4 regions of the Pseudomonas sp. GCEP-101 genome follow, and region 2 is predicted to be linked to each of the others. Evidence: riboswitches for the same ligand, from Rfam matches in the RefSeq annotation. Region 2 holds a riboswitch; each other region holds the start of a gene.
The links. A riboswitch is a leader RNA that binds a small molecule or an ion and turns the genes downstream of it on or off. The one in region 2 is predicted to bind cobalamin.
Positions count from the first base shown of each region.

Region 1: another riboswitch for cobalamin. It lies ahead of cobO (cob(I)yrinic acid a,c-diamide adenosyltransferase); the one in region 2 lies ahead of N0B71_RS11750 (CbtB-domain containing protein).
Region 3: another riboswitch for cobalamin. It lies ahead of N0B71_RS15015 (TonB-dependent receptor plug domain-containing protein); the one in region 2 lies ahead of N0B71_RS11750 (CbtB-domain containing protein).
Region 4: another riboswitch for cobalamin. It lies ahead of N0B71_RS12375 (TonB-dependent receptor domain-containing protein); the one in region 2 lies ahead of N0B71_RS11750 (CbtB-domain containing protein).

Region 1 covers NZ_CP104011.1:3,412,539-3,419,964, reverse strand. The annotation lists gene N0B71_RS15665 (cobyrinate a,c-diamide synthase) at 1-369, opposite strand, end outside; gene cobO (cob(I)yrinic acid a,c-diamide adenosyltransferase) at 596-1,207, opposite strand; cobalamin riboswitch at 1,478-1,702, opposite strand; gene N0B71_RS15655 (FUSC family protein) at 1,725-3,767, opposite strand; gene N0B71_RS15650 (ABC transporter permease) at 3,899-5,047, shown strand; gene N0B71_RS15645 (ABC transporter ATP-binding protein) at 5,044-5,829, shown strand; gene N0B71_RS15640 (MlaD family protein) at 5,830-6,768, shown strand; gene N0B71_RS15635 (ABC-type transport auxiliary lipoprotein family protein) at 6,765-7,397, shown strand.
Region 2 covers NZ_CP104011.1:2,569,683-2,577,108, reverse strand. The annotation lists gene N0B71_RS11770 (ATP-binding response regulator) at 1-81, shown strand, start outside; gene cobM (precorrin-4 C(11)-methyltransferase) at 267-1,013, opposite strand; gene N0B71_RS11760 (cobalamin biosynthesis protein) at 1,010-1,426, opposite strand; gene N0B71_RS11755 (CbtA family protein) at 1,503-2,207, opposite strand; gene N0B71_RS11750 (CbtB-domain containing protein) at 2,373-2,561, opposite strand; cobalamin riboswitch at 2,666-2,879, opposite strand; cobalamin riboswitch at 2,951-3,145, shown strand; gene cobW (cobalamin biosynthesis protein CobW) at 3,381-4,433, shown strand; gene cobN (cobaltochelatase subunit CobN) at 4,623-7,426, shown strand, end outside.
Region 3 covers NZ_CP104011.1:3,284,444-3,291,869, forward strand. The annotation lists gene N0B71_RS15010 (VOC family protein) at 1-397, shown strand, start outside; cobalamin riboswitch at 467-673, shown strand; gene N0B71_RS15015 (TonB-dependent receptor plug domain-containing protein) at 767-2,722, shown strand; gene N0B71_RS15020 ((2Fe-2S) ferredoxin domain-containing protein) at 2,722-3,423, shown strand; gene N0B71_RS15025 (ABC transporter substrate-binding protein) at 3,555-4,433, shown strand; gene ddlA (D-alanine--D-alanine ligase) at 4,527-5,621, shown strand; gene N0B71_RS15035 (aldo/keto reductase) at 5,723-6,547, shown strand; gene N0B71_RS15040 (nuclear transport factor 2 family protein) at 6,636-7,007, shown strand; gene N0B71_RS15045 (hypothetical protein) at 7,004-7,318, shown strand; gene N0B71_RS15050 (DUF3237 domain-containing protein) at 7,352-7,426, shown strand, end outside.
Region 4 covers NZ_CP104011.1:2,696,780-2,704,205, forward strand. The annotation lists gene tesB (acyl-CoA thioesterase II) at 1-514, shown strand, start outside; gene N0B71_RS12370 (HAD family hydrolase) at 523-1,131, shown strand; gene N0B71_RS12375 (TonB-dependent receptor domain-containing protein) at 1,417-3,273, opposite strand; cobalamin riboswitch at 3,379-3,542, opposite strand; gene dxs (1-deoxy-D-xylulose-5-phosphate synthase) at 3,597-5,507, opposite strand; gene N0B71_RS12385 (Ldh family oxidoreductase) at 5,755-6,759, shown strand; gene N0B71_RS12390 (aldehyde dehydrogenase (NADP(+))) at 6,941-7,426, opposite strand, start outside.

The sequences.
Region 1 (7,426 bases), 840 kb from region 2:
CATGGACTGGCCATTGATCACCGCCATCACCGGCACGGCGAAACGCCGCGCCAGGTCGGCGGCCGAGGGCGAGCCGTCGAACAGGCCCATCACCCCTTCGATGAGAATCAGGTCGGCCTCGCCGGCCGCTTCCCAGAGCAGGCGACGGCTCTCTTCCTCGCCGACCATCCACAGATCCAGCTGGTAGACCGGCGCGGCACTGGCGCGGGCGAGGATCATCGGATCGAGAAAATCCGGGCCGCACTTGAACACCCGCACGGTGCGCCCGAGGCGCGTGTGCAGGCGCGCCAGGGCGGCGGTCACGGTGGTCTTGCCCTGGCCCGAGGCGGGGGCGGCGATCAGCAGTGCGGGGCATTGGCGCGCCGTCATCGGGAGCGCTCCCCATGGTGAGTAAAGAGCACCCTCACCCCAGCCCTCTCCCAGGGGGAGAGGGGGCCGTTCGGCGTGCCGCGATCCATTGGTGCTCGCCAGCAACTGTTCTGTGGGAGCGCAACGGCAGCGTAGTCGTCAATCGACTGATGGCATTGCAGCAGGACGCACCCAACTGCTCCCTCTCCCCTCGGGAGAGAGCTGGGGTGAGGGCGAGCCCCGTACATCAGAACTCCACCCCTTTCTGCGCCTTGATGCCGGCCTTGAAGGCATGTTTCACCAGGCCCATCTCGGTCACGGTGTCGGCGGCCTCGACCATCGCCGGCTGCACGCCACGGCCGGTGGCGACCACGTGCTGCATGGGCGGGCGCGCAGCGATATCGGCCAGCACGGTGTCCAGTTCCAGGTAACCGTGCTTGAGCGCGATGTTCACTTCGTCCAGCACCACCAGGCCGACCTGCGGATCGCCGAGCAACTGGCGGGCGACGTCCCACGCGGCCTGGGCCTTGGCGATGTCGCGCTGGCGGTCCTGGGTTTCCCAGGTGAAGCCTTCGCCCATCACGTGGAAGCTGACTTCCTCGGGGAAGCGGCGGAAGAACGCTTCCTCCCCGGTCGTCGCGGCGCCCTTGATGAACTGCACCACGCCCACCTTCATGCCGTGCCCCAGGGCACGGGCGACCATGCCGAAGGCCGCGCTGCTCTTGCCCTTGCCGTTGCCGCTGTTGACCAGGAACACCCCGCGCTCGCCCTGGGCCTGGGCGATCTTCTCGTCGATCACCGCCTTCTTGCGCTGCATGCGCGAACGATGGCGCTCGTCCTTGTCCGGGGATTCAGTCATGGCAGGGGACTCCTGAAAGGCAATGCACGAGCGTCGGCCTGCCGGCCAGGTGGCAGCGCGCGGGAAGAGGAAAAAGCAGGGACGCACCGCCGGCGCACGACGGCGCCACGCGGTAGTGGCCGCCCAGCGCAAAGGCTGGCGACCCGGGGAATAGGGATTTCACCTGAAGGATTCTCCGCCGCTCTCACCCGCGCGGCACTGACCAGTCGGGGCAGACGGAGGACGGCAACGCGCGGCGCGATGCGCCGACGTCGGCAGCGCCTCCCGCGATGCCATGCGATGCAGCAGGCCGGTCTCCGGGCTTGCGAGTGGAAGCGCCTGGCGTTTCCCAAGGAACCGCGCCTTCCCATGCAGGAGCACAGTGGCGGAATGCGGTTCGAAGCTCGCTTACCGTTGCGGGGGCAGCGCCGGAATGGTCGATTGCGCATCGACGTCACCGGCTTCCCTGTTTCACTCGCGGCTTGCGCCGAGAGCACCTGAAGCAGGCGCGCAGCTTAGTGGCTGGCGCAGGCCACGGTCAATTGCGCCGTTCGGCCAGGCCGATACCGGCGAGCAGCGAGAAGGTCTCGCGCGGCATCTCGTGGCACCAGCGCACCCAGATGGCACGCAGTTGGCCTACCGCGGCCCGCGCCTGGCGACGCGCACCTTCGTCCAGCCAGGGATTGGCCTGCAGCGCGTGCAACAGCACCTGCTCCACCTCGTCCAGGGCCTGTTCGCGATGGCGGCGCGGCCCGCCATCGAGCAGCAGTTGCCGCAGGCGCGCCAGGTAGGCCTCGCGTGCCCGCCGCAACGGCCCGCGCGCCTGGCTCAGGCTGTCGCGCAGGAACAACAGCTCATCGGCCATGCCCAGCACGAACAACCCGCCCCGCCAACGGGCGCGGCGCTCCTCCGGCAGGCTGTCCTGGTAGCGCATCAGGCGCAACAGGCGGTCCGCGCTGCGGCCATCGAACCACCCTTCCAGCTTCGCCAGCGGGCCGCGGGTCAGCCAGGCGAGGTCGGCCAGCAGTGCGCCCAGCACCCGCCGGTAGTGGCGCTGGCCCGGCCGCAGTTCGACGAGACTGAACACCAGCACGGCAAACCCCACTCCCAGCACGGTGGCCAGTGCGCCATTGAGGAAGTGGTCGAGGTCATAGACCATCTGGTTGCTCGGCCCCACGTTCTTGACGAAGAAGATGCAGAACGCCGAGGCCACCGCCGCGATGGGCGGCCGGGTCATGCACAGCGCAGCGATGAACAGCGGCACGCCCAGCACGCCATACAGCGCGGCGAAGCCCTCGCACAGCGGCAGAATCAATAGCAAGGCGACGGCGGCGACCGGAATCGATATCACGATGCCGCGCAGGAAGTTCAGGCCGGCGGCGGCTGGATTGTCGCGACTGGCGAAGAGGCTCAGCACCACGCCGGTGATGGACGCCGCGCCCAGGCCACTGGGCCAGGCCGTCACCACCCAGAAACCCGCGATGCAGAGGAAGGCCAGTGCGCTGCGCACGCCCGCCAATACGCCGCGCTCGATGTCCCGGTGCCAGATGATCGGTGTCGGCGCGCCCGGCACCGCTTCGCCGTAGACCAGCGCCTCCAGGCTGCGCCGCGACTGGCTGGCGCGCTCGACCACGGCCAGCAGGTGCTGCAGGTAACTGCGCGCCGGGGCGGTCTCTGCACGCTCCAGCGCGCTCGCCAGACGCGCCTTGCAACCGGCGAAATCCGGCTGGCCTTCCGCATCCAGGCAGTCGCGCACCTGCTCGCGCCACGGGAGCAGCGACGGCGCGTCAGGCGCGTCGAGCAACCGTCCTTCCCGCGCTGCGCGGCGGGCGGAGCGCAACAACCCGAGCAAATCGGCGTTCAGCGCACGCAGCGCCGACACCCGCAGGCGCCCGCTCGGGCCTTCGAACCAGGCCTGCTCCTGGCGGCCATCCAGCTCCAGAATGCTGCCCAGCGTGGCGATCAGCGGGCCGCGCTCATCGCTGCCGAGCATTTCCGTGGAGGCGGCCTTCAGCGCCGCCGACCAGACCTTGCGCGCCTGCTCCAGCAGCTGCTGCTCGGTGCTTCGCGGCCACAGCAGCATGCTGAACAGGGAGGCGCAGACGATGCCCAGGCTGATCTCCGAACACCGCGCCACGGCCTGGTCGAATACCGTCAAGGGCGCCGCCGACGCCGGCAAGGCCACCACGGCGGCGGTATAGCCGGCCAGCACGAAACCGTAGGAAGCGAAATTGCGCAGCATCGACGCGCCGGCCGTGCAGAACGCCAGCCATGCCGCCATCGCCAGCAGGAACGGCAAGGGCGCCTGCCCCAGCCAGGCGACCAGCGCCACCGACACGCCAGCCCCAGCGAGGGTGCCGAGCAGGCGGAACACGCTCTTGGCCAGCACCATGCCGCTCAGCGGCTGGCTGACCACGAAGACGGTCATCAAGGCCCACGCCGGCTGCTTCAGCTCGAAGTAAAACGCCAGGTACAGCGCGATGCCGCCCGCCAGCACCGACTTGGTGGCGAACTTCAGATCAACCAGGCGCGGTCGCAATACCGCGCGAAGGAATTCGGACAACAACGGAAAAGCAGGCATGGCGGCGACACCGCTGAATGACCGGCGGACATTGTTAGTTAGCTTGCTAACAATGTCCAGAAACATCCCGTAACCCCATCATTTCCATCCCGACCAATGGAGTCGGCAGAGAATTTCGCTAGACTCGCAGGATGACCGCGACCGCTCAAGCCGGCCAGATCCGGCTGGACCCCACCCCGCCCCAACCTTCGTTGCAGATCAGCGGCGACTGGACGCTCACCCATTTCGCCGAGCTTCAGCGGCAAGTGCACAGCCTAGGCGAACAGGGCAAAGACGCCACGACCCTCGACTTTACCGGCCTCGGCGCGCTGGACACCGCCGGTGCCGCGTTGCTCGCCGAGATCATCGGCAGCGCGCGCATGGGCCAGCTGGAACAGGTCGCCCGCAACCTGCCCGCCGAACGCCAGGCGCTGCTGCGCGCGGTGGGCAGCGCCATCACCCAGTGCCGGCTGGACGAAAAGGCGCCGGCGCCGAGCAACGCCCTGATCGATGTGCTGGAGCGCATCGGCATTGCCACCCTGACCTTCCGCGAACATGTGGTCGGCCTGCTCGGCTTCATCGGCCTGACCCTGCAGACCCTCGTGCGCAACCTGCTGCGACCGCGTCGTTGGCGTCTCACCTCGCTGGCCGCGCACATGGAGGAAACCGGGCTGGACGCCGTGCCCATCGTCGCCCTGCTCACCTTCATGGTCGGCGCGGTGGTGGCCTTCCTCGGCGCCACGGTGCTGCAGAAGTTCGGCGCGGCGATCTACACGGTGGACCTGGTCGGGTTTTCCTTCCTCCGTGAATTCGGCGTGCTGCTGACCGCGATCCTGCTCGCCGGCCGCACCGCCAGCGCCTTCACCGCACAGATCGGCTCGATGAAGGCCAACCAGGAAATCGACGCCATCCAGGCCCTGGGCCTGGACCCGGTGGAGCTGCTGGTGCTGCCGCGGGTGCTGGCCCTGCTGCTGACCCTGCCGATGCTGACCTTCCTGGCGATGATCTCCGGCATCTTCGGCGGCGGCGTGGTCTGCGCCCTGGCGCTGGACATCTCGCCGCGCATGTTCCTCTACATGCTGCAGAACGACATCGCCGTGCAGCACTTCCTGGTGGGCATCGTCAAAGCCCCGGTGTTCGCCTTCATCATCGCCGTGATCGGCTGCCTGGAAGGCTTCCGCGTCAGCGGCAGCGCGCAGTCGGTGGGCGAGCACACCACCTCCAGCGTGGTCCAGTCGATCTTCGCGGTGATCCTGCTGGACGCGGTGTTCGCGCTGTTCTTCATGGAGATGGGCTGGTGAGCGAACCGATCATCGTCGTCCGCGACCTGGCCAACCGCTTTGGCAGCCACGCCGTGCACGAGCACCTCGACCTCGACGTGATGAAGGGCGAAATCCTCGGCGTGGTCGGCGGCTCCGGCACCGGCAAGTCGGTGCTGCTGCGCAGCATCATCGGCCTGCGCCAGCCCAGCGAGGGCAGCGTCCATGTATTCGGGCAGAACCTGCCGGCCTTGCCGCCGCTGGAACGCTCGAAGCTGGAACGGCGCTTCGGCGTGCTGTTCCAGAACGGCGCGCTGTTCTCCTCGCTGACCGTCAGCGAGAACATCTGCCTGCCGCTGATCGAGCATGCCGGGCTGTCCCGCGCCGATGCGCAGTTCATGGCCAAGGTGAAGATTTCCCTCGCCGGCCTGCCACCGGACGCCGGCGCCAAGTACCCGGCCGAGCTCTCCGGCGGCATGGTCAAGCGCGCCGCCCTGGCCCGCGCCCTGGCGCTGGACCCGGACATCCTGTTCCTCGACGAACCCACTGCCGGCCTCGACCCGATTGGCGCGGCGGCCTTCGACCAACTCATCCTGACCCTGCGCGACGCCTTCGGCCTCACCGTGTTCCTGGTCACCCACGACCTGGACACCCTCTACACCATCTGCGACCGCGTCGCCGTGCTGTCGCAGAAACGCGTGCTGGTGGTAGGGCCGCTGGACCAGGTCGCCCAGACCGACGACGCCTGGGTGCAGGACTACTTCCACGGCCCGCGTGGCCGTGCTGCGCTGCAGGCCACCGAACACCTGCGGGAGGAAAGCTGAATGGAAACCCGTGCCCATCACGTGCTGATCGGCCTGTTCACCCTGGTCGTGTCGATCGGCGCGCTGCTCTTCGCGCTCTGGCTGGCGCAGTCGAGCAACGACCAGAAGTACAAGGTCTATGACGTGATCTTCAACGAGGCGGTGACCGGCCTGTCCGAGGGCGGCACCGTGCAGTACAGCGGCATCCGCGTCGGCGACGTGGTGTCCCTGCGCCTGGACCCCAACGACCCGCGCAAGGTGCGCGCGCGCATCCGCGTCTACGACAGCACGCCGATCCGCGAAGACACGCGCGCCAAGCTGGCCCTCACCGGCGTCACCGGCCAGGCCATCATCCAGCTTTCCAGCGCCGCCCAGGACAGCCCCCCGCTGGTGGCCCAGGACGGCCAGGTGCCGGTGATCAAGACCATCCCCTCGCCCTTCGCCAAGCTGCTGGCCAACGGCGAGGACATCGCCACCAACGTCAACAACCTGATCAACAACGTCAACCGCATGTTCTCCCAGGAGAACGTCGACCGCATCAGCCGTACCCTCGACCACATCGACCAGGCCACCGGCGTGGTCGCCGAGCAGCGCGACGACATCCGCCAGACCTTCAAGGAGCTGGCCGCCGCCAGCGAGCAGGCGCGCATCACCCTGGCCAACGCCAGCCAGTTGCTCGAACGCGCCAACCAGACCCTCGGCACCCGTGGCCAGAGCATCCTCGACGACACGCAGAAAACCCTCACCGCCCTGCGCAGCAGCAGCGAACGGATCGAGCAACTGGTCAACAGCAACTACGACTCGGTGAACGGCGGCCTCAGCGGCGTGGGCGAACTCGGCCCGGCGATCCGCGAACTGCGCTCCACCCTGGAAGACCTGCGCGGCGTTACCCGCCGCCTGCAGGAAAACCCCACCGGCTACCTGCTCGGCCGCGAACGCAACAAGGAGTTCCAGCCATGACCGCCCTCCCCCGCCTGCTCGGCGCCGCCGCCCTGGTCGGCCTGCTGGGCGCCTGCTCGATCCTCCCGGAAGCGGAGAGCCCGGACTTCTACGTGCTGCCGGCCACCCAGCAACCGGCACGCGGCCCGGCGACGGTAAACTGGTCGCTGCGCGTCAGCGCGCCCACCGCCAGCCTGGCGCTGGACACCAACCGCATCGCCGTGGTCCCGCAGGGCAACCAACTGAGCAGCTACCAGGGCGCGCGCTGGAGCAACCGCGCCCCGGGCCTGCTGCGTGACCGCCTGCTCGACGCCTTCACCGCCAACGGCAGTATCCACGCCCTGAGCAGCGACGAAACCAGCCTGCAGGCCGACCTCGACCTGACCGGCGACCTGCGCGCCTTCCAGAGCGAGTACCAGAACGGCCGGCCGGTGATCCACATCCGCTACGACGCCCGCCTGGTGCGCACCCTCGGCCAACGCATCGTCGCCTCGCGCACCTTCGAGGTCAGCCAACCGGTGGACGGCAAGCAGGTGCCCGAAGTGGTCAGCGCCTTCGGCAAGGCCGCCGACCAACTCTCCGCGCAGGTGGTGGAGTGGACGTTGCAGCAGGGGCAGCAGCAGAGGCTCCCGCTGCCGACGCAGCAATAAGCAGAAGGCCGGCGATTGCCGGCCTTTTT
Region 2 (7,426 bases):
CTGCACAAACCGCTGGCGGCCGAGCAGTTGAAGGCGCTGATCGATGAACAGTTGAGCGAGCTGGAGCCGGAGGAGCGCTGAAACTCCAGAATACTCCGTGCTCGAAAGACCCTCACCCTAACCCTCTCCCAGGGAGAGAGGGGACCGTTCCGTGCAGGAGGGCACCCGGGTATCAGCCGGTACGCATTGCCCCCTCTCCCTCCGGGAGAGGGCTGGGGTGAGGGGGGGCAGCAGCACGGGTTTCACGGGATGAAAACAGGGCCAGACTACCGCCGATACAGATGCGCGTGCCCCACGCTGTACAGCGACGAATCGGCAAAGCCCTCCGCGCCCAGCACCCTGCCCACCAGGATCAGCGCCGTGCGCTTGAAACCCTTGGCCTCGGCCCTGGGCAGGATGTCGCCGAGGGTGCCGGTGACCTGGTCCTGGTCCGGCCAGCTGGCGCGGTGGATCACCGCGACGGGGCAATCGGCGCCGTAGTGCGGCAGCAGCTCGGCGACGATGTTCGACAACTGTCCCACGCCCAGGTGGATGGCCAGGGTCGCGCGGTGCTGCGCCAGCTCGGCCAGCGACTCGCCCTCGGGCATGCGCGTGCGGCTGGCGTAGCGCGTGAGGATCAGTGTCTGGGAAATATCCGGCAGGGTCAGCTCGCACCCCAGGATCGCCGCGCAGGCCGAGGTGGCGGTGACGCCGGGGATGATCTCGTAGGCGATGCCGCGGGCCCGCAGGTGGCGGATCTGCTCGCCGATGGCGCCATACAGCGAAGGGTCGCCGGAATGCACCCGCGCCACGTCCTTGCCCTCGGCGTCAGCCTGCGCCAGCAGCGCGACGATCTCGTCCAGGTTCAGCTCGGCGGTGTTCACCACGCGCTCGGCGCGATGCCCTTCCAGCACGGCCGGCGGCACCAGCGAACCGGCGTAGAGGATCACCGGGCAGCAGCGGATCAGCCGCTGGCCCTTCACCGTGATGAGTTCCGGGTCGCCCGGGCCGGCGCCGATGAAATAGACCGTCATGGCTGCTCCTGTGCGGATTCGACGGGAATGAAGGCCAGCGCGCAGGTGGCCTGCTCGCTGCGCCGCTTGCCCACCAGCAGGCGGGCCGGTGCGCCGGCCTGGGCCTCGGCCTGCAACAGCGCGGCGGCTTCGGCCACGCTGGCCGTGCCGGTGGCGGCGCGTACGCTGTCGGAAGGGTCGCCCAGGCGCGCTTCGCAGGCCGCCAGCTGCTGTGGCGTGAACAGCACCAGCGGCAGGTCAAGGGCCGCCGCCAGGGCGCTGAGCCCCGCTTCGTCGGCCTTCAGCGTGGCGCTGGCCAGGGCAGTGAGCATCGACTCGTCGAGCCCCGCCTCGGCCAGCGTGGCCTGCAGCAACGCGCGCAGTTCATCGAGCGGGCAGCCACGGCGGCAACCGAGGCCGGCAACCAGCGTCATGGTCGCTCTCCTTGAAGATGACAATAAAAACCCCGCAGCGGCCGGGCCGGCTGCGGGGTCGAGCATAGCCCCCGGATCAGGCCTGCGGCGTGAATCGGCGGAACAGCCAGGCGGCGACCAGCCCCAGCGCCACCCAGAACACCGCGTTGGTGACCAGCGAGGCGAGGATGAACTCGTGGGCCAGGCTTTCCGGCGCGAGGCTGGAGTGCACCTCCGGTTGCGGCGCGCCGATCACGTGCGGCACCACCAGCAAGGCCAGGCCAACGCTGCGCAGCGCCCAGTGGCGGCCGAACACCAGCAGAGCGAGGCCGGCGGCGGTGGCAGCGGCAGTGCCGATCCACCAGGTCTGCCGCAGGCTCAGGTCGGCGGCGGCGGTGCCGGGGACTTCCGGAGGCAGGCCGAGGGACGGCGCCAGGGTGAACACCGCAAAGCCGGCCAGGCCCCAGAACAGGCCCTCGGACGTCTTGCCCGGCTCGCGCAGGGTGAACAGGCCGGCCAGCATCAGCGCAAAGCCCACCGCGACCACCAGGTTGCCGCCGGTGGTGGAGAGGATGCGCTGCCAGCCGTCTTCCGGCTCCCAGGCTTGCGAATCATGGTGATGGTCGGCGACGGCACCTTCAGCGTGCTCGTGGCTGTGCTCGGCCATTGCCACCGGTTCGGACTTTTCGTAGGTCTCCGCCTTGAGGATCAGCGGGGACACCCACAGCAGCTGGACCACGGTCAGCACCAGCGCCGCGATCAGACCGGCGAAACCGGCGGTCTGGGCGATACGTTTGATCATTCGCTCTTTCCTTCTTTCTTCTGCGAGCCATCGAATCGAGCGAGCTAGAGCCAGTCAAGGCGGAGGATCGCCGGGGACGCGCAGTGGACTGCTGTCCATGAGCAGTCCACGGCGATTTTCCAGCGCAGCCCGGCCGACGCGCAGCCGATTGAACTCAGAACCGCGTCAGTGGCAGGGGAAGCCCGCACTATGACGGGTATCGTGGGCGGCGTTGTGCACCGCTTCCAGATGCGAGAAGCCGGCGAAATACACCAGCAGCGCACCGAGCAGGCTGGCGCCGATGGCCAGGCTGATGCGCTTGGAAAGGGGGATGGAAGTGCTCGACGCCTGTTGCGCCAGGATGCTGCTGGACATGAACGTTCCCTCTGAAACTTGAGTAGAGAACGCAGAGGTTGAACGCATTCGAACGCGCCGGATCGGTCGCGCCACGGCCTGCGCCCGCCCACCGCGGGTTTGCCAAAAACGAAGGATTCCAGGCCGGTCTCCGGGCTTGCGATGACAGCCGGCTGGCTGGGCGGGTCAGCCTTCCCATGCGCGAGCACAGTGGCTACCGATGACCCTTCATTCGCTTACCGTTGCGGGGGCAGCGCCGGACTGGTCCTTGCGGACGCACCGGCTTCCCGTTTCACCTCGCGCGCGTCGGCGCGAGACACCTGGAACCGCGCTAGCTGACCACGACCGCCCGGCAGCGTCAACCACGGCCGAACCGATCCCCGGCGATTGACCGCCCCGCTCACGCTGCGTAGCCTTCCTCCCTTCGAGGTTCTCCGGCGCTGGCCGGAGCTAAGAGGGAACGTGGAAATCTTCGGATGCGCCACGGCTGCCCCCGCAACTGTGAACAGCCTGTTCTTTCACACGCCACTGCCGACCACGGCGGGAAGGCGAAGGAACACGACAGGGCTGTGAGCCAGGAGACCTGCCTCGTGACTGGTTTTCGATCTGCTGCGCGTCGGCCATGCTGCGTGGGAGGATCGTCGTGGACTGCTCATTGACTACAGTCAACTCCGCGTCCCCGACGACCCTCCGCCTTGCCTGGCTCTAGCTCGCGAGATCCGGAACCGGTTCGTTATGAACAGACAACCGGGCGGGGTGATCCGGTGGCGACCTTCGTTGCGCGGCGAACCCGCGCGCGCGCCCTTCATCCGCCTTCCAACTCCCGCTTGCGAGGCGCGCATGAAAACCCTGGCCAAACTCCCCGTCACCATCGTCACCGGCTTCCTCGGCGCCGGCAAAACCACGCTGCTCCGCCACATGCTGGACAACGCCGAAGGCCGCCGCATCGCGGTGATCGTCAACGAATTCGGCGAGCTGGGTATCGACGGCGACATCCTCAAGCAGTGCTCCATCGGCTGCAGCGAAGAAGAGGCGGTCGGCCGCGTCTTCGAGCTGGCCAACGGCTGCCTGTGCTGCACCGTGCAGGAAGAATTCTTCCCGGTGATGCGCGAGCTGGTGGCACGTCGTGGCGACCTCGACCAGATCCTCATCGAGACCTCGGGCCTGGCCCTGCCCAAGCCGCTGGTGCAGGCCTTCCAGTGGCCGGAAATCCGCAACGCCTGCACCGTCGACGCGGTGATCACCGTGGTCGACAGCCCGGCCGTGGCCGCCGGCACCTTCGCCGCCCACCCCGAGCAGGTGGACCAGCAGCGCCAGCAGGACCCGAACCTGGACCACGAATCGCCGCTGCACGAGCTCTTCGAGGACCAGTTGGCGAGTGCCGACCTGGTGGTACTGAACAAGGCCGACCTGCTGGATGCCGAGGCGCTGGCCCGCGTGCGCGCCGAAGTCGCCGAGGAGCTGCCGCCGGCGGTGAAGATCGTCGAAGCCAACTCCGGCCAGCTGCCGCTCTCCGTGCTGCTGGGCCTGAACGCCGAGGCCGAGCTGCACATCGACAGCCGCCCCACTCACCACGACCACGAAGGCCATGAAGACCACGACCACGACGAGTTCGACTCCTTCCACGTCGACCTGCCGGAAGTGGAAGAGCGTGCCCTGCTCGATGCGCTGAGCGCGCTGGTCGAGCGTCACGCCATCCTGCGCATCAAGGGCTTCGTCGCCATTCCCGGCAAGCCCATGCGCCTCCTGGTACAGGGCGTCGGCAAGCGCTTCGACAAACACTTCGACCGCGCCTGGCGCAGTGATGAGCCCCGCGGCACGCGCCTGGTGGTGATCGGCCAGGAGCTGGATCAGGCCGTCATCGCCAACGAGCTGCGTACCGCCCTGACTTGATGACGTCGTAGGGTGGCGTGGAGCGCAGCGATACCCACCGCCAATGATGGTTATCGCTGCGCTCCACCCATCCTACGACCGTGCAATCCCCCTGTAGGAGCGAGCTTGCTCGCGAACCGCAGCCCCGCTGCGGAGGTTTGTTCGCGAGCAAGCTCGCTCCTACGAAAAACCGAAAACCGAGCAAGCCTCATGCACCTGCTGCGCACCCAACCCGGCGGCTTCGTCCCCGACGACGGCATCGCCCACCTGGCCCAGACGCCCGCCGAGCTGGTGATCCTCTGCAGCGGCGACTCGCACCTGGCGCTGCTCGCCGAGGCCGCACGCGCGCTGCCGGAGGACTACCCGAGCCTGCGCCTGGCCAACCCCATGCAGTTGCAGAACCACGCCTCGGTGGACCTCTACGTCGACGAGGTGCTGCAGCACGCGAAGGTCATCCTGATCTCGGTGCACGGTGGCGTCGGCTACTGGCGCTACGGCATGGAGCAATTGGCGGCGCTGGCCGAGCGCGGCGCCACGCTGATCGCGGTGCCGGGCGACGACAAGCCCGACCCGGAACTCAGCGCGCTGTGCAGCGTCGCGCCGCAGGATGCCGAGCGCCTCTGGCAGTACCTGCGCCAGGGCGGCATGGACAACGCACGGCAGTTCTTCGCCTGCCTGGCCGACCGACACCTGCAACGCGACTATGCGTGGAGCGAACCCCGGACGCTGCCGCGCGTGGCGGTCTATCACCCGCACGTCGGCAGCTGCGACCTCGCCCGCTGGCAGGCGGACTGGAACCCCGCCTGCCCGGTCGCCGCGCTGCTGTTCTATCGCACCCACCTGCAGGCAGCGAACACCGGCTTCATCGACACCTTCTGCGAACGCCTGCAGGCCCAGGGCATCAACCCGCTGCCCATCGCCGTGGCCAGCCTCAAGGAAGCCGCCTGCCTGGACGCGGTGGAAACCCTGCTCGACAGCGCGGACGCCGAGCTGATCATCAACACCACCGGCTTCGCCCAGTCGAACCCGGAGGCGCCGCAGGACCGGCCGTTCAGGCGCGACGTGCCGGTGCTGCAAGCCATCTGCTCGCTGGACAACCACGACCTCTGGCGCGCCAACCCACAAGGCCTCGGCCCGCGCGACCTGGCCATGCACATCGCGCTGCCGGAGCTGGACGGTCGCCTCATCACCCGGCCGATCAGCTTCAAGGGCCTGGCCTGGCGCAGCGAGCGCAGCCAGAGCGACGTGGTCTGCTACCTGCCGCACCTACCGGGCATGGACTTCACCGCCGAACTGGCGCGACGCTGGATGCTGCTCTCGCGCAAGGCCAACGCCGACAAGCGCGTGGCGCTGATCCTGGCCAATTACCCGACCCGCGACGGGCGCATCGGCAACGGTGTCGGCCTCGACACGCCGGCCGCCGCGCTGAACATCCTGCGCGCGCTGGAGGCGCAGGGCTACCCGGTCGCCGGCCTGCCCGATTCCGGCACCGCGCTGATCCAGCAACTGCTCGGCGGCGTCAGCAACGACCTCGACAGCCTCGACCTGCGCCCCTGCGCGCAGAGCCTGGCGCTGGACGACTACCTAGCCTGCTTCGCGCGCTTGCCCGAAGCCAACCAGCAGGCCGTGCGCGAACGCTGGGGCGAGCCGCAGCAGGACCCGATGTTCCGCAGCGGGCGGATGATGGTCGCCGGCCTGCGTTTCGGCCTCGGCTTCGTCGGCATCCAGCCGGCGCGTGGCTACCAGCTCGACGCGGCGGCGATCTACCACGACCCGTCGCTGGTGCCGCCCCACGGCTACCTCGCCTTCTACTTCTGGCTGCGCGAGGTGTTCGGCGCCGACGCGGTGGTCCACGTCGGCAAGCATGGCAACCTCGAATGGCTGCCGGGCAAGGGCGTCGGGCTCTCCGAGGAATGCTGGCCGGACGCGATCCTCGGCCCGCTGCCGAACCTCTACCCGTTCATCGTCAACGACCCGGGCGAAGGCGCGCAGGCCAAGCGCCGCGCCCAGGCGGTGATCATCGACCACCTGATGCCGCCGCTGACCCGCGCGGAAAACTACGGCCCGCTGCGCGACCTCGAACGCCTGGCCGACGAGTACTACGACGCCTCCCTGCTCGACCCGCGCCGCGCCAGCGAACTGCGCGGCGACATCCTCATGCTGGTGCGCGACACCGCACTGGACCGCGAGCTGGGCCTGCAACTGAGCGACGACCCGGAAAGCTGGTTGCCGCAGCTGGACGCCTACCTGTGCGACCTCAAGGAATCGCAGATTCGCGACGGCCTGCATGTGTTCGGCGAGTCGCCCGTGGGCGAATTGCGCCGCGATACGCTGCTTTCCCTGGTGCGCATCCCGCGTGGTGATGGACGCGGCGGCAATGCCAGCCTGCTGCGCGCGCTGAGCGAAGACCTGCAGTTGGGCCGCGACCCGCTGGATGAAGCCTTCGCCGAGGCCTGGGAGGGCCCGCGCCCGGACGTGCTGCTCGCCGTCAGCGACGAGCCGTGGCGCAGCAACGGCGACACCCGCGAACGCCTGGAACTGTTCGCCCTGCGCCTGATCGACGGCCATGCCAGCGCCCCCGGTAACGCCAGCGCGGCGGTCCTCGCCCACCTGCACCAGCAGATCGCGCCGACCCTGGATGCCTGCGGCGCCAGCGAAATCGGTCACCTGCTCGCCGGCCTCGACGGCCGCTTCGTCCCACCCGGCCCCAGCGGCGCGCCCAGTCGCGGGCGGCTGGACGTGCTGCCCACCGGTCGCAACTTCTTCACCGTGGATGTGCGCAACCTGCCCACACCCACCGCCTTCCGCCTCGGCTTCCAGTCCGCCAGCCGGCTGCTCGAACGCCACCTGCAGGACCACGGCGACCACCTGCGCCAGCTCGGCCTGTCGGTGTGGGGCACGGCGACCATGCGCACCGGCGGCGATGACATTGCGCAAGCGCTGGCGCTGCTCGGCGTGCGCCCGGTGTGGCAGGCCGGCAGCCAGCGCGTGGAAGACTTCGAGATCCTGCCGGT
Region 3 (7,426 bases), 710 kb from region 2:
CGTCATTCCCTGCCTGCGCTACCGCGATGCGCCCCAGGCCATCGACTGGCTGTGCGCCACGTTCGGCTTCCAGCGGCAACTGGTGGTCGCCGATGACCACGGCGGTATCGCCCACGCGCAGTTGGCCCTGGCCGACGGCAGCGGGCTGGTGATGCTCGGCTCGCTGCACGACAACGAATACGGCCGGCTGATGCGCCAGCCCGACGAGATCGGCGGCTGCACCCAGAGCATCTACGTGGTGGTGAAAGACGCCGAAGTCGTGTATCGCGCGGCCGTCGACGCCGGCGCGCAGATCGTCATCGACATCAAGGACGAGGACTACGGCGGCCAGGGCTTCACCTGCCGCGACCCGGAAGGGCACATCTGGAGTTTCGGCACCTACGATCCCTGGCACTGAGGGCGCCCGCGCCGCGCCTGCAACATCCTGCCCAACCCCCGCGCTTGACGCTTTCCGCCAGCCGATGTTCAGATGCCTCCCGTTTCAGGTGCCCCCCGCCGCCGTGCGTGGGGTGAAACGGGAAGCCGGTGCGTCGCCTTCGTGCGATCAGTCCGGCGCTGCCCCCGCAACGGTAAGCGAGCGGAGCATCCACGAGGCCACTGTGCTCAGGCATGGGAAGGCGGATGTTCCACGACCCTCGCAAGCCCGGAGACCGGCCTGGAACCTGTTTGGCAAACCCGCGGTGGGCGGGCGTGAGCCGGTCCCCGGGCGCGCTCGTTCCGGGCCTCGCTGCGCCGCCTGCGAAATCCCGATTTCGAGGCGATCACCTTGCAACACTCTCCCGACCTGAACCGGCGCGCGCTGCGCTGGAGTCCCGTTCTGTTCCTCTGCACGCTCGGCTCGCCGCTCGCGGCGGCGCCACTGGACCTGGCCGACGAAGTCGTCAGCGCGCCATCGGTGGAATCCACCACGGTAGCCGACATGGCCCGCTACGGCAGCCGGCTTGAGGTCATCGACCGCCAGCAGATCGAACGCGCCGGCCCCGGCGCCGACCTCACCCGCGTGCTGCAGATGTATGTGCCCGGCCTGTTCGTCGCGCCGAAGAACGGCCCGTTCGATTACGGCACCTACTCGCTGCTGGGCGGACGCAACGACGACACGCTGATCCTGCTGGACGGTGTGCGCCTGAACAACCGCCTCTACGGCGGCATCTACCTCGATACCCTGCCGACCACCGCGGTGGAGCGCATCGAGGTGCTCAAGGGCGGCCAGGGCTTGCTGTTTGGCACGCAGGCGGTATCCGGGGTGATCAACATCATCACCCGCAGCGCGCGCAGCCGCGTGGCATCCGGGGAAGTGAACCTCGGCCTGGACACTTTCAAGGGCCGCAGCGGAGACGCCCGCGCCGAGCAGATCGTGCAGACCGGCCTGGGCGACCTCGGGCTGATGGCCTACGTCAGCCACAACCGCTCCGACGGCTACCAGCCGTACCGCGACCGCGACATGACCGACACGCTGAGCGACAAGCGCCGCTCCTACGACGTCAACGTGTTCGGCGCCAAGGCCATCCAGGCCATCGGTGAGGCCTCGCGGCTGGAGCTGTTCTACCAGAATGCCGACGCCGCGCTGGATTTCGCCCGGCCCACCGCCAACCGCCACACCCGCAACAACCGCGTGCAGCAGATCGCCACGGCGACCTTCCAGCAGCGCGTCGGCGACGACTTCAGCTGGTTCGCCAAGACCCACCTCAACGACTGGGACACCCGTTACGACCGCGTCTACAACCTGCAGGGCGGCGGCACCCAGGTGCTCAACCACAACGACTACTGGGGCTTCACCGACTGGGGCGCGCAGCTCGAAGGCAAGGCGACGCTGGCGGGCGGCCACGAACTGGTCCTGGGCAATGACAACCAGTGGTACAAGGGCCAGGACGATGTGCTGATCATCGACAACCAGCAGGCCGAGTCCCACGCGCTCTATGCCCAACTGCGGCCGAGCATCGCGGCGCTGCCCGACTGGCACCCGAGCCTGGGGGTGCGCCGCGAGGCGATCGCCGGCGGCGAGGGCGCCACCGTGTGGATGCTCACCTCGCTCTATGACCTCACCCGGCAGCTGAAGCTGCGCGGCCAGTTCGGCACCGCCTTCAAGCTGCCCACCGCCGAGCAGCTGTTCGTCAACGAACCGGGCGAGGAAGTCGGCAACCGCGACCTCAAGCCCGAGCGCAGCCGCAACGCCGAGCTGGGCCTGGACTACACCGGCGAGCTGTTCGACCAGCCGTGGAGCGGCAGCGTCACGCTGTTCCGCCGCGAGATCACCGACCTCATCACCCTCGCCGGCGACCAGTGGGTGAACGGCAACGGCGAGATCACCGTGCGCGGGGCCGAAGCCAGCGGCCAGTGGCAGCTCGGTCGGCGCTGGCAGCTCTGGGCCGACGCCACGCGCAACCTGGTGGACAGCCGCGAGGGCGTGGCGGTGAACAACATCCCGCAGTTCTTCGCCCGCCTGCGCCTGGGCTACGACGACAGCCAGTGGGGGGCGGGGCTTGCCACGCGCTATGTCGGCTCCATCGTCAGCGCCCAGGGGGATGACTACGGCCACTACACGGTGCTCGACGGCGACGCCTACCGCTACCTCGATGCCGCCCGCGCACACCGCCTGAGCCTGCTGCTGGAGAACCTGCTGGACCGCGACTACGCCACCGGCCGCACCAGCAACGGCCTCCGCCAGGTGGACAACCTTGGCCGGCCGCGCACGGCCGAGCTGCGCTACACCTTCAGCTTCTGATGAAGGCCATCCTGTTGGTCGGCCCGCTGGCCGGCGCCCAGGGCGAGCGCCTGCTCCGCGAGGTGTCGACGCGTCTGGCCGATGTCGAGTGCGTCGACACCGGCGACGGTTTCGAAGGGCTGTGGACGCGCCTGCGCGCGGGGTTTGCCGAGCGTCAAGACGTGCTGCTGGTGGACCTCGAACCGAGCGCTGATGGCGCCTACCTCGACTGGCTGTGCGCCGAAGTGGCGGCGCTGCAGGCGCATTATCCGCAGGCGCCGGTGGCGAACGTCACCGCCTCGGCGCTGGGCCGGCGCGGGCTGGAAGCGGCGGCGGTGCTGGCGGCGATCGAGGACCCGGCGCAGCGGCTGGAGTGCCGGGACGTCGGCGCCGTGCCCGCGCAGCCGGACTGGCGGGCGCCGCCGCCGCACCGCCGTCACCTGTTCCTCTGCACCGGGCCGCGCTGCGTGCGCCGCGGTGCGCTGCCACTGTGGAAGACCCTGCGCCGCGAGCTGGTCCGCCTCGATCTGCACGAGAATGCCGAGGGCGCCTTGCTGACCCGCACCGGCTGCCAGTTCCCGTGTAACCGCGGGCCGCTGCTGACGGTGTATCCCGAGCGGGTCTGGTATGGCCTGCGCAGCGACGAGCAGGTGTGCCGGGTGGTGGCCGAGCACCTGCGCGATGGCGTGCCCGTGGCGGAGCTGCGGGTGGACGAGCCATGAGGCGCCTGCTCTTGGTAGGAGCAAGCTCGCTCGCGAACCGCTTGACGCACAGTGGCTCGAAGGTAGGAGCGCGCCATGCGCGCGATCGCGGGCGTGGCCCGCTCCTACAGGGGGCGCTGCTGTTCGCAATCTTGCTTGCCACGACGACGGCCGCCGCACAGGACTACCGCAACTGCGCCCAGACCTGGCAGCTCGATCACCCGCCGCAGCGCATCCTCGCCCTCAACCAGCACGCCGCCGATTTGCTGCTGGAGCTGGGCGCCGGAAAGCGACTGATCGGCGTGGCCTACATCGATGACGACCTGGACGTCAGCGACGGCCATTATCGCGGCGTACCGCTGCTGGCGCGGCTGTATCCCTCGGCCGAAGCGGTGTACGCGCAGCGCCCGGACCTGGTGGTGGCCGGCTTCGCCTCGGCGTTCCGGCTGGGCAACCTGTCCCGCGGGGAACTGGCCGGCCACGGCGTCGCCAGCTACCTGCTGGAGGCCGGATGCGGCGTGTGGCAGGACGATCTGTTCGCGGGCGTCGAGACGGACCTGAGCACCTTGGGCAAGCTGCTCGACGAGCCACAACGGGCGCAGGAACTGATCCGCCGGCAACGCGCCGAACGGGCCGACGCCCGGCGCCTTTCCACCCGCCGGCAGCCGCTGGACGTCTTCTACCTCGACAGCGCCAGCAACGGGCTGGCCAGCCAGGGGCGGCGTGGCGTCGTCACCCAGCTGCTGCAGGCCGCCGGCGCCCGCAACCTGTTCGAGGACGTCGACCTGGGCAGCTTCACCGCCAATACCGAACAACTGCTGGCGCGCGACCCGGACGTCATCCTGCTGGCCGACGCGAGCTGGTCCACGGCCGCGCAGAAGATCCGCACGCTGCGTGCCGACCCGCTGCTCTCGCGCCTGCGCGCGGTGCGCGAGGGTCGCTTCGTGGCCTTGCCCTTCACCCACCTGTTCCCCGGCGTGCACAGCGGCCAGGCCGCCCGCGAATTGGCGCAGGCGTTGAACGGTTTCTGAGGGCGGCGCGGCTCGTCTGTTCGCCGCTCACTGTTCCTACCCAAGCACCGGTGCGCGTGTTAGAAAGCGCCCATCGATCAGGTGGAGGCTGTCATGGGCAAGGTGCGCGTTGGGGTGATTTTCGGTGGGCGTTCGGCGGAGCACGAGGTGTCCCTGCAATCGGCGAAGAACATCGTCGACGCGCTGGACCGCGAGCGTTTCGAACCGGTGCTGATCGGCATCGACAAGGAAGGCCGCTGGCACCTCAACGATGCCTCCGACTACCTGCTCAACCAGGAGAACCCGGCGCTGATCGCCCTCAACCGCTCCAACCGCGAGCTGGCCGTGGTGCCGGGCAAGGCCGAGCAGCAGCTGGTGGAAACCGGCAGCCGCCAGTTGCTCGACCATGTCGATGTGATCTTCCCCATCGTTCACGGCACCCAGGGCGAGGACGGCTGCCTGCAGGGCCTGTTGCGCATGGCCGACATCCCCTTCGTCGGCTCCGACGTGCTGGGCTCGGCCATCTGCATGGACAAGGACGTGAGCAAGCGCCTGCTGCGCGACGCCGGCCTCGCCATCACGCCCTTCCTCACCCTGACCCGCGCCAACGCCGCGCGCACGCCCTTCGCCGAGGCACAGCGCAAGCTCGGCCTGCCGCTGTTCATCAAGCCGGCGAACATGGGCTCCTCGGTGGGTGTGAGCAAGGTCGAGGACGAGGCGCAGTACGACGAAGCGGTTCGCCTGGCGCTGGCCTTCGACGACAAGGTGCTGGTGGAGGCCGCCGTGAAGGGCCGCGAGATCGAGTGCGCGGTACTGGGCAACGAGCAGCCGATCGCCAGCGGCTGCGGCGAGATCGTCGTGGGCAGCGGCTTCTACTCCTACGACAGCAAGTACATCGACGAGGACGCGGCCAAGGTCGTGGTACCCGCCGATATCCCCGTCGAGGCCAGTGAGCGCATCCGCCAGCTCGCCGTGGAGGCCTTCCTCGCCCTGGAGTGTTCGGGGCTGGCGCGGGTCGACGTGTTCCTCACCGACAGCGGCGAGGTGCTGATCAACGAATTGAACTCGCTGCCCGGCTTCACCCGCATCAGCATGTATCCCAAGCTGTGGCAGGCCGCCGGGATGACCTACAGCGAACTGGTCAGCCGCCTGGTCGACCTCGCTCTCGAGCGCCACGCCGCGCGCCGGAACCTGCAGACCAACCGCTGATCGCAAACCCGGCTCCTGCTTCTGCGCTACCCTGAGGGGCCGTTGCCCGGTTTCGGGCGGCTGGCCCCGTGTCCCCCTACACGCGCAACAAGGAGCACGCGATGAACACTGTGGTATTTGCCGACGGCACCGCCGTTCCCGCCATCGGCCAGGGCACCTGGCACATGGGCGAGGATCGCGCCCAGCGCAAGCGCGAGGTCGCTGCCCTGCGCGACGGCATCGAGCGCGGCCTGACGCTGATCGACACCGCCGAGATGTACGCCGAGGGTGGTGCGGAAGAGGTGGTCGGCGAGGCGCTGGCGGGCCTGCGCGACCAGGTCTTCCTGGTCAGCAAGGTGTACCCGCACAACGCCAGCCGGCGCGGCATCCCCGAGGCCTGCGAGCGCAGCCTGCGGCGCCTGGGCACCGACTGCCTGGACCTCTACCTGCTGCACTGGCGCGGCCAGTATCCGCTGGAGGAAACCGTCGAGGCCTTCGAACGCCTGCGTGAGGCGGGCAAGATCAGGCGCTGGGGCGTGTCCAACTTCGACCTCGACGACCTGCACGAACTCGGCGAGCCGGCCTGCGCCGCCAACCAGGTGCTCTACAGCCTGGAGGAACGCGGTATCGAATGGGACCTGCTGCCCTGGTGCCAGGAGCAGCGCATGCCGCTGATGGCCTACTGCCCGGTGGGCCAGGGCGGCAAGCTGCTGCGCCACCCGGTGCTGGCGGAGATCGCCGGCCGCCACGACGCCACCCCGGCGCGCGTGGCCCTGGCCTGGCTGATCCACCAGCCGGGCGTGATCGCCATTCCCAAGGCCGTGGAGCCGCTGCACATCCGCGATAACGCCGCCGCGCTGCACGTGCGCCTGACGCCGGAGGATATTGCAGCTCTCGACGCGGCCTTCCCGCCGCCCACGCGCAAGCGGCCGCTGGCGATGGTCTGACAGCGTGCCCCGGTCGTCGCTCGCCGGGGCGTGGCCGGGGCAGGGTGCTAGCCTTGCCCCATGGTCACCGGCCGGGAGGGCTGCAGCGATGAGCAACTACACGGCGGAGAGCGCCGCCATCAACCGCGTGCTGACGGACTACGTCGAGGGCATGACCTTTGGCGACGAGGCGCGGCTGCGCCTGGCCTTCCACCCGTCCTGCAAGATCATCGGCCACTACCATGGCGCGCTGGAGTGGGCCTCGCTGGACGAGTTCATCGGCGCGATCAAGGCTGAGTCGCCGCCCTCCGAGGGGGCGCCGCCGCCGTGGGAACTGAAGTCGCTGGACATCACCGGCGACAGCGCCGTGGCCAAGGTCACCGACGAATTCCTCGGCATGCACTTCACCGACTACCTGGCCCTGCTGCGCATCGGCAACGGCTGGCAGATCGTCAACAAGCTCTACTACCTGCACGAATGACGCGGAAACGCATCACCCTGCGCAGTACGCCGGAAACCCTGCTGATCACCCTCTACGCCAAGGCGAAGGAGAGCGAACTGCCGGATAGCCTGCTGCGTGATCGTTACTCCCGGCAGGCCGTGGAACAGATCGACTATGACTTCGCCCGCCTGCGCATCGGGCATGCCGGGCAGGTGGGCATCGCCCTGCGCGCCAAGCTGTTCGACGACCGGGGGCGCGACGTCCTGCGCCGCCTGGGCCGGCTGCTGCGCTATCGCTTCAGGCCAGCGGCCTGGGCGAATGGCCGGGCGGTGTTGCGCCTGCTTTACTGATGCGTCTACGACGACCGTGCACGGGAGCCGGCGATGAAGCTCGAGCCGTTGATGGAAATGAACGTGAAGGCCAGCGTGCCGCTGGAGATCGGCCGCGTGCCGCACGGC
Region 4 (7,426 bases), 130 kb from region 2:
CGCCATGCCCGACGTGGTCGGCCCGGAAAACCTGCCCACCGACCTCGAACTGAAGAAGGCCGGCGCGGAGAAATTCCCCGAGCGCATCCGCGACAAGCTGCTCTATCCCAAGCCCATCGAGATTCGCCCGGTCACCCAGAACGACCCCTACGAACCCACCGTCGGCGAGCCGATCAAGTACCTCTGGCTGCGCGCCGACGGCAAGCTGCCGGACATCCCGGCGCTGCACAAGTACATCCTCGCCTACGCCTCGGACTTCGGCTTCCTCACTACCTCGCTGCTGCCCCACGGCCGCTCGGTGTGGCAGAAGGACATGCAGGTCGCCACCATCGACCATTCCGTGTGGTTCCACCGCGACCTGCGCGCGGACGAGTGGCTGCTCTACGCCATCGACAGCCCGTGGGCCGGCAACGGCCGCGGCTTCGTGCGCGGCAGCATCTTCAACCGTGACGGCCAGCTGGTCGCTTCCTCGACCCAGGAAGGCCTGATCCGCCGCCGCGAGGACTGGGCATGACACCCGCCATGAGCCTGGGCGAGATCCGTCATTGGGTGTTCGACATGGACGGCACCCTGACCCTGGCGGTGCACGACTTCCCGGCGATCAAGCGGGCCCTGGGGATCCCCCAGGAGCACGACATCCTCAGCCACCTGGCCGCGCTGCCGGAAGACGAGGCGGCGGCCAAGCATGCCTGGCTGCTGGAGCACGAACGCGAGCTGGCGGTGGCCTCCACCGCCGCGCCGGGCGCCGTGGCGCTGGTGCGCGCGCTGCACGGCGCCGGCTACCGGCTGGGCATCCTCACCCGCAATGCCCATGAGCTGGCGTTGATCACGCTGGCGGCGATTGGCATCGATGATTGCTTCCGCACCGAGGACGTCCTCGGCCGTGGCGAGGCTGATCCCAAGCCCAGCCCGGACGGCCTGCTACGCCTGGCCGCGCGCTGGGACGTGGCGCCGCAGCGGATGCTGATGGTGGGCGATTACCGTTTCGACCTCGAGTGCGCCCGTGCCGCGGGGGCGCACAGCGCGCTGGTGAACCTGGCGGACCATCTGCAGGAGAACCCCTGGCCGGAGCTGACCGACTGGCACGCGCGCGATTGCGCGGAGCTGGGGCGGCTGGCGGGAGTGCTCTGAGGCCGCTGCCGTGCCGTGCGGGTTCGCGAGCAAGCTCGCTCCTACAGTCCGGCACTGGCCGCGCGATTCTTCGTAGGGACGAGCTTGCTCGCGAACGGCTCCGGACGCCGTGTAAGAGCGCCCCATGGGCGCGATCGCGGGCGTGGCCCGCTCCTACACGGGGTGGGCGTTGCGTAGGAGCGGACTTCGTCCGCGATCATCATCTGCTCACGGGACATCGCGGATAAATCCGCTCCTACGCGCGTGCCGGGTTTCGGCGTGCCCGTCGCAGGCCTGGCGTGGGCCTTACAGCTCCGGCGTCCAGGTCACCGCCAGCAGGGCGGTACGGCCGGGCTCGCGGTAGGGGCGGGCTTCGCTGGTACTGTAGTCGGCACTGGTCGGGCGCAGGTAGTCGCCCAGGGTGTAGTCGCGGTCCAGGGCGTTATCCAGCTTCAGGTCGAAGCGGATCTCGTTGCTGGCCAGCCAGCTGGTGCGCAGGTCGAGTACGCCGTAGCCGGACAGCTCGCGGGTATTGGCCGCATCGTCGTAGCGCTGGCTGACCGCGCGCCAGGTGCCGCCGACGCCGAAGGCGCCGAACTGGCGGTCCAGGTCCAGGCTCAGGGTGCGCCGCGCGCGGTAGGGCAGGGTGTGGCCGGTGTCGCGGTCGCGCGGATCGATCAGGCTCAGGCCGAGGGCGGCCTGCCAGCCCAGGACGTCGCGGGCGACGCTGGCCTCGAAGCCGTCGATGCGCGCCTTGTTGATGTTCTCCGGCTGGTTGCGGGTGCTGTCCCAGGCGATCAGGTCGTCGATCTCGGTGCGGTACAGCGAGGCCTCCAGGTGCGTGCCTTCGATGTTCCCGCGCCATTGCAGCTCGTAGGTCTTCGAGGTTTCGGCCTTGAGGTCCGGGTTGCTCGCGCCGGGGTAGTAGAGGTCGCTGAAGGTCGGCGCGCGGAAGCCTTCGCCGTAGCTGGCGATCCAGGTCTGGCTGTCGCCCACCGGCAGGCTGAAGGCGGCGTTCCAGCTGTTCTGGCTGCCATAGGCCTGGTTGTTGTCGTGGCGCAGGCCCAGTTCGGTGCCGAAGCTGTCGCCCTTGAAGCTGTGCTGGGCGAAGAAGGCGCGGTTGCTGCGCTGGTCGTCGGCGAAAGCGGTGCTGCCGTCGACCTTGTCCTCGTACCAGTCGGTGCCCAGGGCCAGCTGGTTGGCGTCGTCCAGTTGCAGGCGGTTGATCCAGCTCGCGGAGTGGCGAGTGGTTTCCAGCAGGCCGTTGTTCCAGCTGTCGGCGGCGCCCACGGCCTTGTTGCGGTCGAAGCTGCGGCCCAGCTCCAGGCGGCTGTTCCACATCGCCGTGAGCTGTCCGTCGAGGTAGGCGCTGTAGCTGCTGACGCGGAATTCGTCGCGGGGTGAGCCCGGTTCGACGTTGTAGGCGTCGTCGTATTCGTTCTTGCCGCGCTGGTCGTTGAGGTTCAGGCCGGCCTTCCAGTCTTCGCTGAAACGGTGGTCCAGGTTCAGGTGCACGGCCTTGTTGCGCTGGGCGTCGTCGTCGCTGTCGGCGCCGACGTTATCGCTGGTGCGGTCCCAGCCCTGGCTTTCGTCGAGGCTGCCACCGAGGTTGTAGCGGGTCTGCTCGTTGCCGCCGGAGAGGCTCAGGCTGCGCTCGAAGGTGCCGTGGCTGCCGGCGGCCAGGCGCACTTCCGGGTGCAGGCCGGCTTCGCCGCGGCGGGTGAAGATCTGGATGACCCCGCCGATGGCGTCGGCGCCGTACAGCGCGGAACGCGGGCCACGGGTCACTTCGACGCGCTCGATGCTGTCGATGCTCAGGTAGTCCAGGCGGGCGATGCCGCTGCTGGCCGAGGCGATGCGCTGGCCGTCCACCAGCACCAGGGTCTGCGCGGTGCTGGCGCCGCGCACGGAGTAGGAGACCACGCCGCCGGAGCTGCCCATCTGCACGCCGGGCACGCGGGCGAGCAGGGCGGGGACGCTGCGCACCTGCAGGCGTTCGATGTCGGCGCGGGTGAACACGCTGTTGGCCGAGGTGGCTTCGGCGCGCGGCTGGGCCTGGCGGGCGGAGGTGATCACCTGGTCGGAGAGCGTGTAGATGTCGCCAGCGGCGAAGGCCATGCCGGGCAGCAGGCTGGTGGCCAGGGCGAGTCGGGTCAGTTTCATGGAGCGTCCTCAAAAGCGGTCGGATGACTTTCGAGGAGGGCGTGGCAAGGGCGGCGGGCCGCACTTGACGGTGCGGCCCTCCGCAACACCTGTCGGGGCGTGTCGAGGGCGGTCTCCGGGCTGCCGACGTCACATCGCCGCCTTCCCGCAATCGTGCAGTGGCTCATGGCGATGCTGCGCTCCGCGAGGGGCGCGTCGGTTACCGTTGCGGGGGCAGCGCAGGTCTCTCACCTGCTTCCCGTTACCTCGAACGAAAACGGGCGCACCTTAGTCGGTGCGCCCGTCACTGGCAATACTCCGGAGGAGGGATGCGCCGATCGGTCTCAGCGCTTGCCCAGCGCCTCCAGCCGTGCCTTCACCGCCGCTTCGATGCCGGCGGCGTCCAGCCCGCACTCGGCGAGCATCTGCGCCGGCTTGGCGTGCTCGACGTAGTAGTCCGGCAGGCCCAGGTGCAGGATCGGCTGCTGGAGGTTCTCGCGGGCGAGGAATTCGCTGACGGCGGCGCCGGCGCCACCCATCACCGCGTTCTCCTCGACGGTCACCAGCAGCTCGTGGCTGGCGGCCAGCTGGCGCACCAGGTCCTCGTCCAGCGGCTTGACGAAGCGCATGTCGGCGACCGTCGCGTCGAACTGCTCGGCGACTTTCAGCGCGTCGGCCAGCTGCACGCCGAACACCAGGAAGGCGACCTTGCCGGCCTTGCCTTCGCGGCGCAGCACGCCCTTGCCGATCTCGACCGGTTCCAGCGCCGCCTCGATGGTGGCGTTGGGGCCGGTGCCGCGCGGGTAGCGCACCGCCGCCGGGCCTTCGAAGTGATGGCCGGTGGTGAGCAGCTTGCGCAGTTCGTTCTCGTCGCTGGGGGTCATCACCAGCATGCCGGGGATGCAGCGCAGGTAGGAGAGGTCGAAGCTGCCGGCGTGGGTCGGGCCGTCTTCGCCCACCAGGCCGGCGCGGTCGATGGCGAACAGCACGTCGAGGTTCTGCACCGCGACGTCATGGATCAGCTGGTCGTAGCCGCGCTGCAGGAAGGTGGAGTAGATCGCCACCACGGGCTTGGCGCCATCGCAGGCCATGCCGGCCGCCAGGGTCACGGCGTGCTGCTCGGCGATGGCGACATCGAAGTAGCGGTCCGGGAACTTGTCGGCGAAGGCGACCAGGTCGGAGCCTTCCTTCATCGCCGGGGTGATGCCGACCAGGCGCGGGTCTTGCGCGGCCATGTCGCACAGCCACTGGCCGAACACGCTGGAGTACTTCGGCCCGCCGGCCTTCTTCGGCACGGCGTGGGCCGGCGCGCCCTCGGGTTCGAGCTTGGTGATGGCGTGGTAGCCGATGGGGTCGATTTCCGCCGGGGCGAAGCCCTTGCCCTTCTTGGTCACCACGTGGAGGAACTGCGGGCCCTTGAGGTCGCGCATGTTGCGCAGGGTGGCGATGAGGGTCGGCAGGTCGTGACCGTCGATGGGGCCGATGTAGTTCCAGCCCAGCTCCTCGAAGAGCGTGCCGGGGACCAGCATGCCCTTGGCGTATTCCTCGGTGCGGCGGGCGATCTCCCAGGCGCCGGGCAGGCGCGAGAGCACCTTCTTGCTGCCTTCGCGCATGCTGCTGTAGGTGCGGCTGGAGAGGATCTTGGCCAGGTAGTTGGACAGGCCGCCGACGTTGTTGGAGATCGACATGTCGTTGTCGTTGAGGATCACCAGCATGTCGGCCTTGACCTCCGACGCGTGGTTGAGCGCCTCGAAGGCCATGCCGGCGGTCAGTGCGCCGTCGCCGATCACCGCCACCGACTTGCGGCTGGAGCCCTGCATGCGGGCGGCGATGGCCATCCCCAGGGCGGCGCTGATGGAGGTGCTGGAGTGACCGACGCCAAAGGTGTCGTACTCGCTTTCGGAGCGGCGCGGGAAGGCGGCCAGGCCGTCCTTCTGGCGCAGGCTGGCCATGCGCTCGCGGCGGCCGGTGAGGATCTTGTGCGGGTAGGCCTGGTGGCCCACGTCCCACACCAGACGGTCGTCCGGGGTATCGAAGACGTAGTGCAGGGCGACCGTCAGTTCGATCACGCCCAGGCCTGCACCGAAGTGGCCGCCGGTCTGGCCGACGCTGTACAGCAGGTACTGGCGCAGTTCGTCAGCGAGGGTCAGCAGCTCCGCTTCGCCCAGGCGACGCAGCTCGACCGGCGTGCTGGCGCGGTCGAGCAGGGGCGTGGCAGGGCGCTCGCGGGGAATCTCGTGAAACGTCGTGGGCATCAGGCTGATCGTTATGAGAAGGCAAAGATGCGGAAGTTTACCTGATGCGCTGGAATGGCCCAAGCAACGTAGGGCCAATCCTTCGGACGACCGGATAGTCGGGAAATGGCCCACGGGCTGTGCCGAAATCGTCGTCGGCACTGGCGATTGCGCGCAAGCGGTCGCCGGCGCGAGACGCCATGGTAGACGGCACTACCGACCGGCGGCGGTTTGCCGCAGGCATTCGCAGCGACCTGAGGAGAATGGCGTGGCCCGACTGAGCCTGGATGAACTGCGCGAACTGTCGGTGGCGATCCTGCGCCACCACGGCTTCAGCGAACCCCACGTGCAGGCGGTGACCGACACCGTGCTGGCCGGCGAGCGCGATGGCTGTACGTCCCACGGCGTGTGGCGGCTGCTGGGCTGCATCCACACGGTGCGCGCCGGCAAGGTGGTTCGCGACGCCGTGCCGGAATTGTCAGAGCCGGCGCCGGCCATCGTGCGGGTGGATGCCCGGGGCGGCTTTTCCCAGTGCGCCTTCGACCTGGGCCTGCCGGCACTGGTGGCGAAGGCACGCAGCCAGGGCCTGGCGGCACTGGCGATCAACCATTGCGTGCATTTTTCGGCGCTGTGGGTGGAGATCGAGCGGATCACCGCCCAGGGCCTGGTGGCGCTGGCGGTCACCCCGGCCCAGGCCTACGTGGCGCCGGCCGGCGGCATCCGGCCCTTGTTCGGCACCAACCCCATCGCCTTCGGCTGGCCGCGTGAGGGCAAGGATCCTTATGTGTTCGACTTCGCCACCACGGTGGTGGCGCGCGGGGAAATCCAGCTGCACGAGCGCGAGGGCAAGGCGATTCCGCTGGGCTGGGGCATCGACGCCCAGGGCAACCCCAGCACCGACCCGAGCGCCGTACTCGACGGCGCCATGCTGACCTTCGGCGGGCACAAGGGCTCGGCGCTGGCGACCATGGTGGAGTTGATCGCCGGCCCCCTGATCGGCGACCTGACCAGTGCCGAGTCGTCGGTGTTCGACGAGGGGACCAAGTCCTCGCCCTACCACGGGGAGATGCTGCTCGCGCTCGACCCGGCTCGCTTCCTGGGGGCGGACGCGGCGCAGCACCTGGCGCGCGCCGAGACGCTGTTCGAATCCATTGTCGACATGGGCGCGCGCCTGCCCTCCCAGCGGCGCTTCGCGGCCCGCCGGCGCAGCCTCGCCGAAGGCGTGGAGATCAGCGATTCGTTGCATGCCGACCTGCGCAGGCTGCTGGAATAGCGCGACGCCCTTGTAGGAGCGAGCTTGCTCGCGAACAGCTTGGCTCCGCTACTTGGGCGGTTCGCGAGCAAGCTCGCTCCTACGAAGAGCAAACGCGGCGCATAAAAAAGCCCCGGCACGAAGCCGGGGCGGAGCAGCGGCGTGGGGCTGGCCGACAGTGCAGCCCCGCGCCGACGAACCCTCAGCGGGTCAGCGCGTTGCGCGTCGTCTCGCCATCCACCAGACGCGCGATACCCAGCGGGTTGGCGTCCTTCAGCGCCTCGGGCAGCAGGGCGTCGGGGTAGTTCTGGTAGCACACCGGGCGCAGGAAGCGGTCGATGGCCAGGCTGCCCACCGAGGTGCCGCGCGCATCCGAGGTGGCCGGATAGGGGCCGCCGTGGACCATGGCATCGCAGACTTCCACGCCGGTCGGGTAGCCGTTGGCCAGCAGGCGCCCGGCCTTGCGCTCCAGCACCGGCACCAGCGCGGCGAAGCGCGACAGGTCGTCGGGCTCGGCGATCAGTGTGGCGGTGAGCTGGCCGTGCAGGCCGTCCAGGGCGCGCCGCAGCTCGGCGTCGTCGGCCACTTCGACGACGATAGTGGTCGGCCCGAAGACTTCTTCCTGCAGCAGCTCCTCGCCCTCCAGCAGCAGGCGGGCGTTGGCCTGGAACAGCTGCGGCAGCGCCTG